DNA from 3 places in the Oceanicaulis alexandrii DSM 11625 genome. Region 1 is predicted to be linked to each of the others. Evidence: predicted binding sites of a transcription regulator. Region 1 holds the regulator's gene; each other region holds the start of a gene.
What was found. The regulator LexA, encoded in region 1, represses DNA repair genes until DNA is damaged. The targets are predictions, from matches to a motif close to ATGTTCCNCTTGTGTTCC.
Positions count from the first base shown of each region.

Region 2: uvrA (excinuclease ABC subunit UvrA) is a predicted target of LexA. The motif match lies at 3,627-3,644, and genes of this name have one in related genera.
Region 3: G405_RS0103240 (ATP-dependent helicase) is a predicted target of LexA. The motif match lies at 1,498-1,515, and genes of this name have one in related genera.

Region 1 is NZ_ATUP01000001.1:116,642-122,636, reverse strand. It holds gene G405_RS14615 (ComEC/Rec2 family competence protein) at 1-2,102, shown strand, start outside; gene G405_RS0100580 (2-hydroxychromene-2-carboxylate isomerase) at 2,104-2,778, opposite strand; gene lexA (transcriptional repressor LexA) at 2,844-3,521, opposite strand; gene trpC (indole-3-glycerol phosphate synthase TrpC) at 3,606-4,397, opposite strand; gene trpD (anthranilate phosphoribosyltransferase) at 4,427-5,443, opposite strand; gene G405_RS0100560 (anthranilate synthase component II) at 5,440-5,995, opposite strand, start outside.
Region 2 is NZ_ATUP01000001.1:382,904-388,898, forward strand. It holds gene gyrA (DNA gyrase subunit A) at 1-1,046, opposite strand, end outside; gene G405_RS0101910 (superoxide dismutase family protein) at 1,375-1,950, shown strand; gene G405_RS0101915 (Kelch repeat-containing protein) at 1,950-2,990, shown strand; gene ssb (single-stranded DNA-binding protein) at 3,067-3,594, opposite strand; gene uvrA (excinuclease ABC subunit UvrA) at 3,817-5,995, shown strand, end outside.
Region 3 is NZ_ATUP01000001.1:646,613-652,607, forward strand. It holds gene G405_RS0103235 (chloride channel protein) at 1-1,444, shown strand, start outside; gene G405_RS0103240 (ATP-dependent helicase) at 1,548-3,848, shown strand; gene G405_RS0103245 (GIY-YIG nuclease family protein) at 3,992-4,285, opposite strand; gene G405_RS0103250 (alpha/beta hydrolase) at 4,431-5,333, shown strand; gene ligA (NAD-dependent DNA ligase LigA) at 5,466-5,995, opposite strand, start outside.

The DNA of each region.
Region 1 (5,995 bases):
CACCCACAGGGGAAAGTCCCGCCCTGCGCCAGGCGATGCTCGCCGGGCTGGGCGCCCCGTTGACTGTGAATGCACCTGATCCATACCGGCTGATCTTATGGGCGCCGGTCGCGCTTGCGGTGGGATCCGCGGCTTACTTCTCCTGGCCGGTTGAACCGGGAGGAATTCCGGTCCTGACAGGCGTAATTATCACCGCGCTTTGTGGGCTGGGCTGGAGCGTGCGCCGTGATGTCAGCACGCTGTATGTCTGGGTTCTTCTTGGCTGCATCTGTCTGGGCTTTGTTCTCGCGGGGCATCGCAGCCATGCGTTGGCGCCGCCGCCGCTGGAGCGCTATGTCAGCGAACGCAGCGCGCAAGTGACGGGCTGGATCGAACGCGTGGAGCGACTGGATGGGCGTGCGCGCCTGTTGATCCGGGTCCATGAGCTGGAACACGCCGAGACCCCGCCTGTACGCGTGCGGGTCCGGGCGGGGCTGGGCGCTTTTGAACCCGGCGACGCCATCCAAGTGCGCGCCCGCCTGTCGCGGCCGTCAGCGCCCGTGGCCGCAGGCGGGTATGACCCGGGCCGAGCGGCCTGGTTTGATCAGATCGGTTTGACGGGATACGCGATCTCCGATCTGGAGCCCGCCGAGATCGCCGCGCCCAGACCGCGAATTCTGGATCTGGCGCGGTTTCGCTGGCGCTTGTCTGAGCGATTGCAGGCGGGGGCCGGGTCGCGCACCGGCGCCGTGGCGGCGGCCTTGCTGACCGGGGAGCGGGCGCGCGTGTCCTTTGAGGATGCAGAGGCCCTGCGCCTGTCGGGTCTGGGCCATATTCTGGCGATTTCCGGGCTCCACATGGCCTTGTTCGCCGGCGGCGCTTATTGGCTGATCCGCCTGATCTTCGCCGCATGGGAGCCTTGGGCGCGCGGGAATGATCCGCGAAAGCCCGCAGCCCTGGGCGCGTTGGTCGCGGCGAGCCTCTATCTGGTGGTGTCAGGCGCTGCGGTGTCCACCCAGCGCGCCTATATCATGGCGTTCGTGGTGCTGGTCGGCGTCTTGTGCGACCGGCAGGCCTTTTCCATGCGGTCTTTGGCGCTGGCCGCCATTTTCATCATCCTCATCACGCCTGAAAGCGTCATCGAACCGGGGTTTCAGATGAGCTTCGCCGCTGTTGCGGCGTTGATCGCCAGCTTTGACGTTTATCGTCGCTGGCGTCCCGAGGGCGGCGGCTCAACCTCGATCCTCGCCAAGCTCAAGGACGCGATAGCCGGCTTGAGCGCCACATCCCTGATCGCGGGGTCGGCGACCGGCGCGTTTGCGGTGTTTCATTTCCAGCGCATGGCCGCTTATGGGCTTTTGGCCAATCTGGCGGCCATGCCGCTTTTTACGTTCTGGGTGATGCCGGCGGGCGGCGCGGCGCTCCTGTTTTCGGTGATTGGGCTGGAAGGCCCGTTTCTATGGATCATGGACCAAGGGCTGCGCCGGGTTCTGGACGTGGCGTATTGGGCGTCAACGCTTGAAGGGGCGGTGGTGGGCGCCAACGCCGCAGATCCCGCGTTGCTGGCGCTGTACGGTCTGGGTTTCGCCTGTCTGGTGATCGGGCTGGGGTGGATGCGGCTGGGCGGCGGTGTGCTGGTTTGCGCCGCCTTGGCGCTTTTCATGGTGCAGGCGCCGCCGCAGATGATGATTACGGATGGCGGCGTGGTGCTGGCGCGGTTTGAGGGGGCGGGAGACGCCTTCACCGTCAGTGACCGCAGGCGGGGCCGGTTTGATGCGCGCGTCTTCCTGCAACGCACCGGAGCGAGCTATCGCCCGGAACGTGCGGCGCTGGCCTGCGACTCTCTGGGATGCACGGGGCGCACCGCGGAAGGCTTGCTGCTCGCCGTCACGGATAATCCCGAGGCGCTAGAGGATGATTGCGACCAGGCGGATCTGATCGTCTTTGACGGGGTCGTCTCCGCCTGGCGTAAGCGCCGCTGTGCAGCCTTGCTGTTAGATGACCCGGCGCGCGCCGAACTCGGCGGGCTGGAGTTCTGGGTGCATGAGGGCCGGGTGGTCCGCATGCGCGGCGCCGAGCAGGCCCGGCAGGGCCGTTTATGGGGCGGCGCGCAGGGCAGCTAGCTTATTGAAGCTTGAGCCCGGATTGAGACATGCGCCAGAGCAGGGCGTCGATGCGGTCCTGACCAAAGAAAGGTTCGCCGTTAAACACCATCAGCGGCACGCCCCAATGACCCGCCGCATCCTGATTGGCTTCGTTTTCGAGGATCTGGGCGTCAATCTGGTCGGATTGGGCGTCCGCTTCGGCATTCAGCCAGTCCGGGTCCAGTCCAGCCTTGTGAGCGGCTTCATCCAGCGCGCCGTCATCGGTCCAGGGTGTTTCATAGCCCGCGCTTGCGCCGCCCCAGATGCGCCGGCTGGCGGCGGCGATATACGCCAGCCCGTCGCCGGTTTGCGTGGCCAGAACGCCCAGTCGGTTGAGATAGGTGATGCGCGGCTGTTCAGGGGCGATCTTCAGTGTGCCTAGATCCTGAGCGATCGGATCGGGCGAAGGCGCGCTGATGGGCAGACCCAGGCGTTCCGCCTCGCGCGCCACATCAATGAGCACATAATGGATCCAGCGCGAATCGCGTTCTTCGAAGAACTCAGGGCTGCGCACCGCCAATGGGCGCACAATACGGACATTGAGCGTGAAGCCGTATTGATCGCGCAGGGCCAGCAGGCGCTGTGCTGCGATATAGCTGTAGGGGCTTCGAAACGACCAATAAAGGTCAAAGCTGAGCGCGGTCTGATCTGTCATGGTCTGTGCTGTCCTGATCGGGCGAAGCCCCGAGCGACAATACTAAACCGCGCAAATCAGCGCGCCTAGTGATAGCGCCGGATCAAGCCGACCAGACGCCCCTGCACCTTGACCTCGTTCGGGCCGAAAATGCGGGTTTCATAGGCCGGGTTCGCCGCTTCCAGAGCGATGGAACCGCCCTTCTTGCGCAGCTTTTTCAGCGTGGCTTCTTCGTCATGGACGAGGGCGACAACGATATCGCCGCTATTGGCGGTGTCGCCGCGTTTGATCACCACCAGATCGCCGTCGAGAATGCCGGCGTCGATCATGGAATCGCCATGCACTTCCAGCGCGAAATGCTCGCCGCCGGAAATCATGTTCGCCGGGACGGGCAAGCGGTCGGTTTCATGCTGGATCGCCTCAATCGGCACGCCGGCTGCGATTCGGCCCAGAACCGGCACGTCCACGCCCTGAATGCTCTCTTCGTGAGCGGGGGCGCCGAAGGGCGCTTTCACCACATTGGAGGCAGGCGCTGACGCGGGAGCGCCGGTTTGCGGCAGCTTCAGCACTTCCAGAGCGCGCGCCCGGTGGGCCAGCCGACGGATGAATCCGCGTTCTTCCAGAGCGCTGACCAGTCGATGCACGCCGGACTTGGAGGCGAGGTTGAGCGCTTCTTTCATTTCGTCAAAGGAAGGCGACACGCCGTCTTCAGACAGACGCTTGTTGATGTAGAGCAAAAGCTCGTGCTGCTTTTTGGTCAGCATGGTCGCCTCTTGGAACAAAATAGAAACTTACTAAAAGTGTTCTATGCATGTTCCGTCTTAACGTCAAGTGAAGCTGCGACGCGTTTAGAGCCCCATAAGGGTGCGCGTCGCCGCGGTGACATCGTCCTGCCGCATCAGGCTTTCACCGACCAGCAGAGACTTCGCGCCAGCGTGCTGCAATCTGACAGCGTCGTCACGGGTGAAGATGCCGCTTTCCGCCACCAGAAGCCTGTCATCACCCACCATAGGGGCAAGAGTTTCAAAGGTTTCCAGTGAGGTTTCGAAGGTGCGCAGATTGCGGTTGTTTACCCCCACAAGCGGGCTGGGGAGGGCCAGAGCGCGTTTCATTTCGGCGGCGTCATGCACTTCGACCAACGCATCCATATTCCATTTGAACGCTTCCTCGATCAGCGCGGCGGCGAGGGAATCATCAACGCTGGCGAGAATCACCAGGATGCAATCCGCGCCCAGCGCGCGTGATTCGGCGACTTGCCAGGGGTCGTAGAGAAAATCCTTGCGCAGGACCGGCAAAGACACCGCCGCGCGCGCCGCGACCAGATAGTCATCATGGCCCTGAAAGCTGGGCGCGTCGGTCAGAACAGACAGGCAGCTTGCGCCCCCGTCTTCATAGGCTTTGGCGAGTATGGGCGGGTTGAAGTCTTCGCGGATCAGGCCCTTGGACGGGCTGGCTTTCTTCACTTCCGCGATCAGGCTTAGCCCATGCTCGGTCGCATCGCGCTCCAACGCCGCCTTGAAGCCGCGGACCGGGCTCGCCTGCTGGGCGCGCTCGCAGACCGCTTCATAGGAGAGCGCGGCCTTGCGCTCGGCGATATCGGCGCGCTTGTAGGCTTCAATTCGGTTCAGGACGTCGCTCATCGGGCGTGTTCTCTTCAAGGTTTAAGCGCTTAGGCGTTGCTGGCTGTGACAAGGGCGTCGAGCGCAGCTTGCGCGCGGCCGTCATCAATCGCTGCGCCAGCCAGTTCCGCGCCGGTCTTCAGGTCTTCAGCCAAGCCTGCGAGCTTCAGCGCGGCGGCGGCGTTGATCAGGACGATATCGCGATAGGGGCCTTGCGCGCCCTTCAGGAGGTCTCGGATCGCCTGAGCGTTCTCTTCAGGTTCGCCGCCTTTCAGATCATCCAGTGCGGCGCGGCGCAGCCCTGCATCCTCAGGCGTGATCTCGTATTCACGGATCTCGCCGTCCGGCGTCAGTTCGGCGACATAGCTGACGCCGGTGGTGGTGATTTCATCGAGCCCGTCTTCGCCATGCACGATCATGGCGGCGTCCGCGCCCAACCCGCGCAGGGCTTCGGCCATGGGAACCAGCCATTTGCGGTCAAACACGCCCAGGAGCTGACGCTTCGCTCCGGCGGGGTTTGATAGCGGGCCCAGCAGGTTGAAAATCGTCCGCACGCCCAGCGTCTTGCGCGCCGGCCCCACATGACGCACGGCGCCGTGGTGAGCCTGGGCGAACAAAAAGCCCACGCGCGCCTGACCCAGTGCGGCTTCCACCTGATCAGGGCGGGCGAACAGATTTACGCCCAGGCTTTCCAGCACTTCCGCAGAGCCCGATTTGGAGGAGGCGGCCTTGTTGCCATGTTTGGCGACGACGGCGCCTGCGCCAGCGGCCACGAGGGCGGCGGCGGTCGAGATGTTCCAGGTGCCGCGCGCGTCGCCGCCGGTGCCGCAGGTGTCGATGGCGGCGGCGGGCGCATTGACCGGCGTCATGCGGGCGCGCATGGCCTTGGCGCCGACCATCAGCGCTTGCGGGCTTTCCCCCAAGGCGGTCAACGCCAACAGAAACCCGCCAACCTCCACAGGGTCGGCCTGACCCTCCATCAGCGCGTCAAACGCGTCCGCAAGCGCAGTCTCATCGGGTTCCTGGCCCAGGGCGAGGGCCTGAATGGCGGGACGCATGCGGCTCATGCCGCTTGCTCTGTGGTCAGACCCGCCAGACGCAGGAAATTGCCGATCAGCGCGTGACCATGCTCGGACGCGATGGATTCAGGGTGAAACTGAACGCCGTGAATGGGGCGGGTCTTGTGCATCAAGCCCATGATCTCGCCGTCTTCGGTGTGCGCATTGGCGACCAGCTCCGTGCCTTCGGGCAGGTCCACGGCCAGTGAGTGATAGCGCGTGGCCTGATAGGGCGAGGGCAGGGTCTCGAACACGCCTGTGCCGTCATGGCGGATCGGGCTGGTCTTGCCATGCATGATCGCCTTGGCCTGAATGACCTTGCCGCCAAACACCTGACCGATCGACTGAAAGCCGAGGCAGACGCCAAAGATCGGCAAGTCCTCCGGGGCGTTCCGGATCAGGTCCAGGCAGATGCCCGCTCGATCCGGATCACAGGGGCCGGGGCTGATCAGAACGCCTTGAGGGTTCAGGGCCAGGGCGTCCTCTGCGCTCATCGCATCATTGCGGATGACGCGGGTCGGCGCGCCCAGCTCCTGGACATAATGAACCAGGTTGAAGGTG
Region 2 (5,995 bases), 270 kb from region 1:
ATCCCCGCCTGTTGCGGACGGCCGCCGATCAGCGCCAGCATGTTCACCCCGAACGAGGTTTGCAGCGGGCTCCAGCGATACAGCTGGTTGAGGATCACCTCGGCGTTGGCGTCTTTCTTCAGCTCGATGACAACGCGTACGCCTGAGCGGTCGGACTCGTCGCGCAGATCGGAAATGCCCTCAACGCGCTTTTCGCGCACCAGCTCGGCGATCTTCTCGATCATCGACGCCTTGTTCACCTGGTAGGGAATCTCGTGAATGATGATGGCTTCGCGGCCTTGGCGAATATCCTCAATGGAGGTCTTGCCGCGCAGGATCACCGAGCCGCGACCCTCAAGCAGCGCCTTGCGGGCGCCCGAGCGGCCGATGATCTCGCCGCCCGTGGGGAAGTCTGGCGCCGGCACGAATTCCAGCAACTCCACATCAGTGATGTCAGGCTGGTCGAGCAGCGCCATCGTCGCGTCCACAACCTCGTTGAGGTTGTGGGGCGGGATATTGGTCGCCATACCTACGGCGATGCCGCCGGCGCCGTTGACCAGCAAGTTCGGATAGCGCGCCGGCAGAACGATCGGCTCCTGCTTGGAGCCGTCATAGTTGTCCTGAAACTCGACCGTATCCTTGTCGATATCGGCCAGTAGCGCTTCGGCCGGATGGTCCATGCGGATTTCGGTGTAACGCATGGCGGCGGGCGGATCGCCGTCCATGGAGCCGAAATTGCCCTGACCGTCCATGAGCGGCAGCCCCATGGAGAAGGGCTGCGCCATACGCGCCAGAGCGTCATAGATCGCGCTGTCGCCGTGCGGGTGATAACGACCCATCACGTCGCCGACCACATTGGCGGATTTCTTGTACGCCTTGTCCTTGGTGTAGCCACCCTCATGCATGGCCCACAGGATACGGCGGTGCACGGGCTTCAGCCCGTCTCGCGCATCGGGGATGGCGCGGCTGACGATCACGCTCATCGCGTAATCGAGATAGCTGCGCTTCATCTCGTCTTCGATGGACACCATCGGGCCGCTCGGCGCGGCGGGCAGGTCTTCATCCATGGGCGTTTCAGGGGGCAAATCGCTCAACGTCGTTTCGTCCTGGCTGGCGCGCGCCTGTCTTCGCCAAGCGGGACAGCGCGCGTAAAGAGGCGTCGGTCGAGCGCAGTTCACCTGAATGGGCGTGAATCACCTGCGCACGGTTAGATGTTATGTCTAGCAAGGCCAGAGACGGGCGGCAAACACGGTGCGCGGCTGTCTCCACGGTTTCCTGACAGATTTGCGGCCCGGCCTGTTTTTTGTTGAAAATCAGCGCAGACTTCCTCTCTTGGGGTCGCATCGCGCGCGACGCCGCCTACGTTGATAGCGTAGCTTTCAAAGGAGACGCCTCATGACCCGCGCCCTTCACACTCTCGCTCTGACAACCGCGCTCGCCGCCTGCAGTCTTGGCGCCCCCGCGCTCGCAGCCGACCACCATGCCGAGGCCATGTCCGACGCCGCCGAAGCCCATGCCGTGCTGATCGATCGCGAGCGCAACGAAGTTGGTCACGCCCGTCTCCAGCAAGGCCCGACAGGCGTTCTGATCACGCTTGAGCTGGACGGCCTTCCCGACAGCGCCGTCGGCTGGCATGGCGTGCACCTGCACCAGATCGGCGATTGCTCGAACGCGGATTTCACCAGCTCCGGCGGGCATATCAACCCGTCAGAGCGCAGCCACGGCCTTCTGAACCCCGAAGGCCCGGACAACGCCGATCTGCCCAACATCTATGTGCATGAGGACGGCATGCTGCGTGCCCAGGTCTTCACGGACCGCGTCAGCCTCAATGGCGAATATGACGCCCCGGCCTTGCTGGATGATAACGGCTCCGCCCTCGTCATCCACGACAATGAAGATGATCACACGACCCAGCCCATTGGCGGCGCCGGCGCACGCCATGTCTGCGGCGTGATCGAGGCGGCGCACTGATGCTGACACGGCGGACTGCTTTGGCCGGGCTCGGCGCCGCCGGCCTGTCCCTGACCCTGCCCGGCCGCGCTCTGGGCCAGACGGCTGATGCGTCGCCCTGGCGCGCAGGGCCAGACCTGCCCCTGCGGGTTCAGGAGATTTACCCGGCTGTCCTTGAGGGCGTGCTTTACGTGGCGGGCGGTTTGAGCCCCGATGTGGGGCGCGGCCGGATCGGCATCTCGGATCGCGTTTTCTCATTGGCGCCCGGCGCAGATCGCTGGCGCGAGCGTGCGCGCTTGCCCGTGCCGCTGCACCACCCCAATCTGGTGGGCCTTGAGGGCTTAGTGTACGCCGTCGGAGGTTTCACCGCCCAGACCGGCGGCATGTGGGCGATGAGCAATGGCGTTCGGGTGTTTGATCCCGGTCGCAATCAATGGCGCAATGGCCCGGCCATGGCTGAACCCTATGCCGAGACGGTCTGCGTCGCGCTGAACGGACGCCTGCATGTGGTCACCGGCCGACGCCCGGCGGGCCTCACCAACAAGGCCTGGTCAGACCACGCCGACACCAACGCCCATATCGTCATGGACCCCGCCGCCCAGACCTGGTCGGTCGCAGCCCCCGCCCCCACCGCGCGCAATTCCGCAGCGGGCGCAGAGCTGGAGGGGCGCCTGCATGTGGTGGGCGGACGTACGGTGACCGGCGGCAACACGCCCGTGCACGAAGCCTATGACCCGCAAAGCGACAGCTGGGAGACCCGCGCGCCCCTGCCCGAGCCTGAAGCCGGGCCGCGCGGCGCCGGCGGCCTCGCCGCCGCCAGCGTCGATGGCGCGCTCTATGTGTTTGGCGGCGAGTGGTTTGATAATTCAGGCGGCGGCGTCTACGCCCAGGTCTGGCGCTATGACCCGCAAACCGACGCCTGGACCGAGATGGGCCGCATGCCCACGCCCCGGCACGGCCTGGGCGCGGTCACGGTGGGATCACAGATCGCCACCATCGGCGGCGCGGCCCAGCCCAGCGGCAGCCAGACCACCGCGACGCTCAACTGGTTCACGCCCTGAGCCGAAGTCGCAAATGAACAGCAAAAAGCCCGGCGCGCTGCGCCGGGCTTTTTTCGTCTGGGCCAGATGAGAGCCCCTAGAACGGGATGTCGTCGTCCAGGGTGTCGGAGGTGAAATCCTCGCGCGGGGCGTTGCTGCGCTGACCACCGCCTTGCCCACCGCCCTGATTGTAACCGCCCTGGCCGCCGCCGGAACGATCGTCCATCTGGTTGTTGTTATAGCCGCCGCCCATGCGGTCGCCGCCGCCTTCGCCGCGACCGTCCAGCATGGTCAACTCGCCGCGATAGCGCTGCAGCACCACTTCGGTGGTGTATTTGTCATTGCCGTCGCGGTCCTGCCATTTGCGGGTCTGAAGCTGGCCCTCGATGTAAACCTTCGAGCCCTTCTTGAGATAGTTCTCGGCGACCTTGGCGAGGTTGTCGTTGAAGATGACGACGTTGTGCCATTCGGTCTTCTCGCGGCGTTCGCCGGTGGACTTGTCGCGCCAGTTTTCTGACGTGGCGATGCGCAGGTTCACGACCGGATCGCCGGAATTCAGGCGCCGCACTTCAGGGTCGGCGCCCAGATTGCCCACCAGGATCACCTTGTTTACAGAACCAGCCATACCGCGTCTCCCGCTTGTCTTTCGCGTCGTATTTGTTCACATTCCGTTCCGCGCGTCAATTAAGGCGCGAGTCGGGTGTTAACGAAGCCTATCCCGCCCCTTGAGTCCATCGCCGGGCGCCGCTGTCGGCGCCTATACGGTGGATAGAGACGCGGCGGAGCCCTAAGTAACGCCCGATACGCCCGCCCGGCCCGGCCGCCAGCTAAGGACTTTGCGTCATCCATGACTGACAAGCTCAAAACCATTTCCGTGCGCGGCGCGCGCGAACACAATCTCAAGGGCGTGTCGGTGGACCTGCCGCGTGACGAGCTGATCGTGTTCACGGGGCTGTCGGGATCGGGCAAGTCCTCGCTCGCCTTCGACACCATCTACGCCGAGGGCCAACGCCGTTATGTAGAGAGCCTGTCCGCCTATGCGCGCCAGTTCCTGGAGCTGATGAGCAAGCCGGATGTGGACTCCATCGAAGGCCTGTCGCCCGCCATCTCGATTGAGCAGAAGACCACTTCGAAAAACCCGCGCTCCACCGTGGGCACGGTGACCGAGATTTACGACTATATGCGCCTTCTCTGGGCGCGGGTGGGCGTGCCCTATTCGCCCGCCACCGGCGAGCCGATCTCGGCGCAGACCGTCTCTCAGATGGTGGACAAGACCACCGCGCTCGACGACGGCGCGCGGCTCTACCTGCTGGCGCCCATCGTGCGCGGCCGGAAAGGCGAATACCGCAAGGAGTTCGCCGAGCTGCTGAAGCAAGGCTTCCAGCGCGTGAAGGTGGATGGCGAGTTCTATGCGTTGGAAGACGCGCCCGAGCTCGACAAGAAATTCAAGCACGATATCGACGTGGTGGTGGACCGGGTGGTCACCAAGGAGGGGCTCGAACAACGCCTCGCCGACAGCCTGGAGACCGCGCTGCGTCTTGCCGACGGCATCGCCATGGCCGAGTTCGCGTCAGACCATGGCGAGCATAAAACCGGCGAGCGGATCATCTTCTCGCAAAAATTCGCCTGCCCGGTCAGCGGCTTCACCATTGAAGAGATCGAGCCGCGCCTGTTCTCGTTCAACAATCCGTTCGGCGCCTGCCCGGCCTGTGACGGGCTGGGTCAGAGCCTGGAGTTTGACGAGGACATGGTGGTCCCTGACCGCGACAAGTCGCTCTATGACGGCGCCATTGCGCCGTGGAGCCGGGCGACCTCCAAGCTCTACCAGCAAACCTTGCAAGCGATCGCAGACCATTACGGCGCCAGCATGTACACGCCCTGGCGCGATCTGGACGCGAGCTTTCGCAAGATCGTGCTGCACGGCACCAAGGACAAGATCAAGTTCACCTACGAAGACGGGCTGCGCCAGTTCACCACCTCCAAGGCGTTTGAAGGGGTGATGCCGAACCTGCAGCGGCGCTGGCGCGAGACGGACTCCAGCTGGGTGCGCGAGGATCTGGCGCGCTTTCAGTCCGCCCAGCCCTGTGATGTGTGCGACGGCAAGCGCCTGAAGCCCGAAGCGCTAGCGGTGAAGATCGACGGCGCAGACATCTCCATCGCCGGGGAGAAATCCATCAAGGCGGCGCTGCGCTGGTTTGAAGCGGTGGAAGACACGCTGTCGGCCAAGGATCAGGAGATCGCCCGGCGCATCCTGAAGGAAATCCGGGACCGCCTGAGATTCCTGGTCGATGTGGGCCTGGATTATCTCACGCTCAGCCGCGCCTCTGGCACGCTGTCGGGCGGGGAGAGCCAGCGTATTCGTCTGGCCAGCCAGATCGGCTCGGGCCTGACTGGCGTCCTCTATGTGCTGGATGAGCCGTCCATCGGCCTGCACCAGCGCGACAATACGCGGCTTCTGGATTCCCTGCGCGGCCTTCGCGATCTGGGCAATACCGTGCTGGTGGTCGAGCATGACGAGGAAGCCATCGAGACGGCCGATTATGTGGTCGACCTCGGACCCGCCGCGGGCGTTCATGGCGGCGAAGTGATCGCGGCCGGCACGCCGGCGGAGATCGCCGCGAACCCCAAATCGCTGACCGGTCAGTACATGTCCGGCAAGCGCATGGTGCCGGTGCCGGAACAGCGCCGCCCGGTGGACCTGAACCGCGCCGTCACCGTGAAGGGCGCCTCCGGCAACAATCTTCAGAACATCGACGCCGCCTATCCGCTGGGCGTGATGACGTGTGTGACCGGGGTTTCGGGCGGCGGCAAATCCACCCTGACCATCGAGACGCTCTACAAGGCGGCGGCGCGGCGCCTGAACAAGGCCTCCGCCGTGCCCCTGCCCCATGACACGGTGGAAGGGCTCGACCAGGTCGACAAGATCATCGACATCGACCAGAGCCCGATCGGGCGCACCCCGCGGTCCAACCCCGCCACCTATACCGGCGCCTTCACCCCGATCCGCGACTGGTTCGCCTCCCTGC
Region 3 (5,995 bases), 530 kb from region 1:
CAGCACGGCCTCTGGCCTGCCGGTCCATCACATCATCCTGGCGCCGGTGGCCGGCGGCTGCATCGTCTCCCTGCTCCTGTATGTGGGTCTGAAAACCAACTGGCTGCCCGAAACTCGCGCCGAGGGCGTCGCAGACGTCATGGAAGCGCGCGCGGCGCAGGGCGGGAAGATGCCGCTTCTGCCCGGCCTCTGGTCCGCCCTGATCAACGCCGTCTCCGTCGGCGCTGGCGGCTCGACCGGACGTGAAGGCCCGTCGGTGCATCTGGGCGCCTCGCTCGCCAGCTTCATCAGCCGGCCCCTGAACCTGCCCGCCCGGGGCGCGCGCATCATGCTCGCCTGCGGCGCAGCGGCGGCAGTGGCCGCCAGCTTCAACGCCCCTGTCGCCGGGGCGCTGTTCGCGTTTGAAGTGGTGCTGGGCCATTACGCCCTGCGCTCGATCGGTCCTGTGGCGGCCTCCAGCGTCATCGGCGCCATCCTGTCCCGCATCCATTTCGGCGCCAGCCCGGCCTTCACAGTGCCCGAGATCCCGCCCGCCAGTCTCGCTGACTTCATCGCGATCATCCCCTTGGGGCTGGCGTCTGCGGGCGTGGCCATCGCCTGCATCATGTTGTCGTTCAACGCGCCGCGCCTGGTCGCCATCCGCGCGCAGGCCCTGTCGGTCCCGCTCTGGGTGCTGCCGCCTTTCGGCGGGCTGGTCATTGGCGGTCTGGGCGTTCTGGCGCCGGAAGTGCTGGGCGTGGGCTATGAAGCGACCTCCATCGCTCTGGCGGGCGGCTACGCCATCGCCACCCTCGCCGCGCTGATCGTGCTGAAGCTGATCGCCACCATGGCCACCATGGCGTTCCGGTTCGGCGGCGGCGTCTTTGCGCCTTCGCTTTATCTGGGGGCCATGCTGGGCGCGCTCTATGGTGCGCTTGTCGCGCCCCTGATCGGCCCGGACAGCGCAGGCTCGGCCTATTTCGCCGTGATCGGCATGGGCGCGGTCGGCGGGGCGGTGCTGGGCGCGCCGCTGTCGACCACGCTGATCGTGTTTGAACTGACCGCCAGCTATGAAGCCTCGATCGCGCTATTGGTCTGCGTGTCGCTGGCGAGCGTGATCACCACGTCTGTCACCAAGGGCAGCTTCTTTCACAAACAGGTGGAGCGCCACGGTTTTGACCTCACCCAGGGCGATGCCCGCGTCATCTTGCAGACCATTCGCGCGCGCGACATCATGACCCCGCTCGACAGCCATGACACAGCCGGCGAGCTCGATGAATCCTGCGTCTATGACGATGATTATCTGGGCCGGGTGATGGGCTTCTTCTCAGCGGAAAAACTCGACGGCGCCCAGGTCCGCTCCCGCCATGGCGACCAACCCATTGTGGGCTACATCACCAAGGCCGACGCCCACGCCGCCTATGCCGCCGCGCTGCAGGCCCGGCACGAGGAAGAGCATCGCTAGGCGCGCCTGCGCGTCACACCGATGACATCGCCGCCCCTACGCATTGCAAACGGATGTGCTAGTTTCGTTCTCCTTAGCGAATCGATCTGCGAAAGCGTGCGTCATGTCCTCTGTTCCCCTTTCCCAGCAGGCGGCCCCGCGGGCGCCGCGCGCCGACGCCGCCTATCTGGACGGGTTGAACCCTGAACAGCGCGCCGCGGTCGAGGCGGTGGACGGCGCCGTGCTGGTGCTGGCGGGCGCGGGCACGGGCAAGACGCGGGTGCTGACCACGCGGCTGGCGCATATTCTGGCGACCGGCAAGGCGCAGCCCTGGAACATCCTGTCGGTGACCTTCACCAACAAGGCCGCCCGCGAGATGAAGACCCGCGTCGGCGCGATCATCGGCGAACAGGTCGAGGGTCTGCCCTGGCTGGGCACCTTCCACTCCATCGCCGCGCAGATCCTGCGCCGCCATGCCGAGCTGGTAGGCCTGAAATCAAGCTTCACCATTCTCGACACCGACGACCAGCTGCGCCTTTTGAAGCAAATCCTCGAGGCCGAGGGGATTGATGCGAAGCGCTGGACGCCGCGCCATCTCGCCAGCCTGATCGATGGCTGGAAGAACCGCGCCCAGACGCCCGAGCGCATCCCTGAAGAGGACAAATGGAGCTTCGCGGACGGCAAGGCGCAAAAGCTCTACAAGCTCTACCAGGACCGGCTGAGCGTTCTGAACGCCTGTGATTTCGGCGATCTGCTGCTGCACAACATCACCATCTTCCAGACCCATGACGATGTGCTGGCGGACTATCACAGGAAGTTCCGCTATTTGCTGGTGGACGAGTATCAGGACACAAACGTCGCCCAGTATCTGTGGCTGCGGCTTCTGGCGCGCGGATCAGGCAATGTGTGCTGCGTGGGTGATGACGACCAGTCGATCTATGGCTGGCGTGGCGCGGAAGTGGACAACATCCTGCGCTTTGAACAGGATTTTCCCGGCGCGACCGTCATTCGCCTCGAACGCAATTATCGCTCGACGGGCCATATCCTCGGCGCCGCGGCGGGCCTGATCACCGCCAACAAGGCGCGGCTTGGAAAGACGCTGTGGACCGAGGATGATCCCGGCCAGAAAGTCCAGGTGTCCGGCCTGTGGGACGGCGAGGCCGAAGCGCGCTTTGTCGCCGACGAGATCGAGGGCCATGTGCGCTCAGGCGGCCAGCATTCCGACATCGCCGTTCTGGTGCGCGCGTCGTGGCAGATGCGGGCGTTTGAAGACCGCTTCATCATGCTGGGGCTTCCCTACAAGGTGATCGGCGGACCACGCTTTTTCGAACGCGCCGAGATCCGCGACGCCCTCGCCTATTTGCGGCTGGTGCGGAGCCTGGATGATGATCTGGCGTTCGAGCGCGTGGTGAACACCCCCAAACGCGGCGTGGGCGACACCTCGGTTCAGAAGATCGCCATGGCCGCGCGCGGCGCCGAAGTGTCCATGGCCGCCGCCGCACGCCTGATGACCCAGACCGACGAGATAAGGGGCAAGGGCCGCACCGGGCTCATCGCCTTCCTGCGCGATCTGGATCGCTGGGCCGAGCAGTCAGAGACCATGCGCCATGACGAACTGGCGGAAGTGATCCTCGATGAGAGCGGCTACACGGCCATGTGGCGCGAGGACAAGAGCCCGCAAGCCGCCGGCCGGCTCGACAACCTGAAAGAACTCGTCCGTTCCATGGGCGAGTTTGACAGCCTGGAAGCCTTCCTTGAGCACATCGCCCTGGTGTCGGACGCCGACCGCAAGGAAGATGGCGACGAGGTCTCCATCATGACGTTGCACGCCGCCAAGGGACTCGAATTTCCGCTGGTCTTCCTGCCGGGCTGGGAAGAAACCGTCTTCCCCTCCCAACGCTCCATGGATGAGGGCGGCACGGCGGCTTTGGAAGAAGAACGCCGCCTCGCCTATGTGGGCATCACCCGCGCCCGCCAGCGCGCGATCATCAGCTTCACCGCCAACCGGATGATCTTTGGTCGCTGGCAATCCGTGCTGCCCTCGCGCTTCATCGACGAAATGCCGCATGAGCATTGCGAGGCGCAATCGGAGACCGGCTATTACGATGCCGGGCCCGGCTTTGAGGGCGTGGCGGAAGCCGCCGATCCCTTCAAGTCCAGCTATGAAAGCCCCGGCTGGAAACGCTTTCAGGCCAGCAAGGCGTCGGGCCGCCGCCCTGATCCCGGCGTCATCGAGGGTCAGGCCACCCTCATCGACTCAAGCTCGGTGGGCGGAACCTCCAAATGGAAGCCCGGCGACCGCGTCTTCCACCAGAAATTCGGCTATGGCACGGTGAAAACCGCCGACGGCGCCAAGCTCAGCGTGGCCTTCGACAAGGCCGGCCTGAAGAAGGTGGTGGCGAGCTTTGTGGAAGAGGCGCCTTAGGCGTGTCTTCGTATCTATTACCCTTTTCTGCCTGACGTCCCGGCTCTCCCTTCGGTCGGCCGGGAATTCAATTCTGTAAAGAGCTTGAATCCCCGGCCTTGAGCCGGGGCCTCTCTCAGAATACAGCGCGCACCTTTGAGCACTCAGCCCGAGATTTCCGAATACAAATCTCTCCAGTCCGGATTGGCCTGCTCGATCAGCTCGACCTTCCACGCTCTTTTCCAGCGCTTCATCCGACGCTCGTGCTCGGCGGCTGCGGTCACGTCCGAGAACGCAGCGAACCAGACCAGACGCTTGCAGTTGTATTTGTCAGCGAAGGAAGATCCGCCGCTTTGGCGATGCTCCCACATCCGCCGTCGGAGATCAGCGTTGCACATGCCTGTATAGAGCACGCCACCAGGCCGATTGCTCAGCATGTAGACCCAGGCGCGCGTCATACTCCCTCCTAAGTTCTAGGCTGACCGCAGGGAGAGCCAGAATTATGACAGAGTATAGCGCCATATCCTGAGGGAGGCCCCGGGTCTTCGCTACGCTCGCCCGGGGTTTCAGGATAGAATACTGAAAACAGAACCGGATACGCCCATGCGCCTCGCCCTCAGCCTTACCGCCGCCCTCCTCGTCACTGCACCCACGCTGGCTCAAGACCTGCATGCTGACGCCCGCCCAATCAGCTGGCGCGACCTTCTCGACCGTGAGCGCGCGTCCGCTGACGCCCGCATCGAATACGGCCAAGGCGAAGAGCAGTATGGCGAGCTGTGGCTTCCAGAGGGCGACGGCCCTTTCCCGCTGGTGATCATGATCCATGGCGGCTGCTGGCAGGCGGCTATTCCGGGCACCATCCTTCAAGACCAGCTCAACGCGGACCTAAAGGCGCGCGGCATCGCTGTGTGGAACCTCACCTATCCGCGCCTCGGTCATGAGACGGGCGGCTATCCGGGCACGTTTGAGAGCGTGGCGATGGCGACCGACTATGTGCGGACGCTGGCCGAGACCTATCCCATTGATCTTGAGCGCACGGTCCTGATGGGCCATTCCGCGGGCGGGCATCTGGCGCTATGGGCCGCCGCGCGCGGCCAGCTGCAGGACACACCGCTTTACGTGGAAGACCCGTTCATGCCCAACGGCGTCATAACGCTCGCTGGCATCAATGATCTTGAATTGTACCGCGCCGAAGGCCCCGGCCGCTGCGGCGAACCCGACACCGTGGACGCGCTGATCGCGGGTCATCCCGGCGCGGCGCCTTATGCCGACACCTCGCCCGATCAGCTTTTGCCCATGCAAGTGGAGCAGGTGATCATTTCCGGCGCGCTCGACCCCATTGTGCCGCCGCAGTTCGGAGCGGCTTATGCGCAAGAGGCGCAAGCGGCAGGCGATACGGTCACTGAAGTGACGCTGGAGAACGCCGGGCATTTCGAGCTGATCGACCCGACCGCGCCGGCCTGGGATGTGATTTTGGCTGAGGTTGAGCGGCTTCTGGGGGAGTAATTTCACCCCTTCCTGTCATCCCGGACGCCGCAGGCGATCCGGGATCTACCGCAACCACTCTGTTCTGATCACAGAGACGCTGTCAGTAGATCCCGGCTCAAGGCCGGGATGACAGTCATAAAGTTTAGGCCCTCAGCCCCCGATCAACCCCAACCATTCATCCTCGGTCATCGTCTGAACGCCCAGCTCCTGCGCTTTCTTGAGCTTGGAGCCTGCGCCGGGGCCGGCGACGAGAATGTCGGTTTTACCGGAGACCGAGCCTGATACCTTTGCGCCCAGGGACTGCGCCCGCGCCTTGGCTTCATCGCGGGTGAAGCGTTCAAGCGAGCCGGTGAACACCACCGTCTTGCCGGCGACCGGGCTCTCGGCGGCGACCTGTTCAGCGTCTTCCACCGTCACATGCTCCAGAAGTGCGTTCAGCGCGTCCTGGTTATGGCTTTCGGCGAAGAACTCCGCGAGGGCTTTGACCGCCGTCTCGCCAATGCCGTCTATGTCCATGAAAGCGGCGAAGGCTTCGCCGGGCTGGTTGGCGGCTTCTGCGGTCTCCCGCACGGCCTGCCAGCTTGTGAAGCTGCGCGCGATCAGGCGGGAGGTTTCCTCGCCCACATGGCGGATCCCAAGCGCGAACAGGAAGCGCGCGAGGCCGATACTGCGGCGCTGAT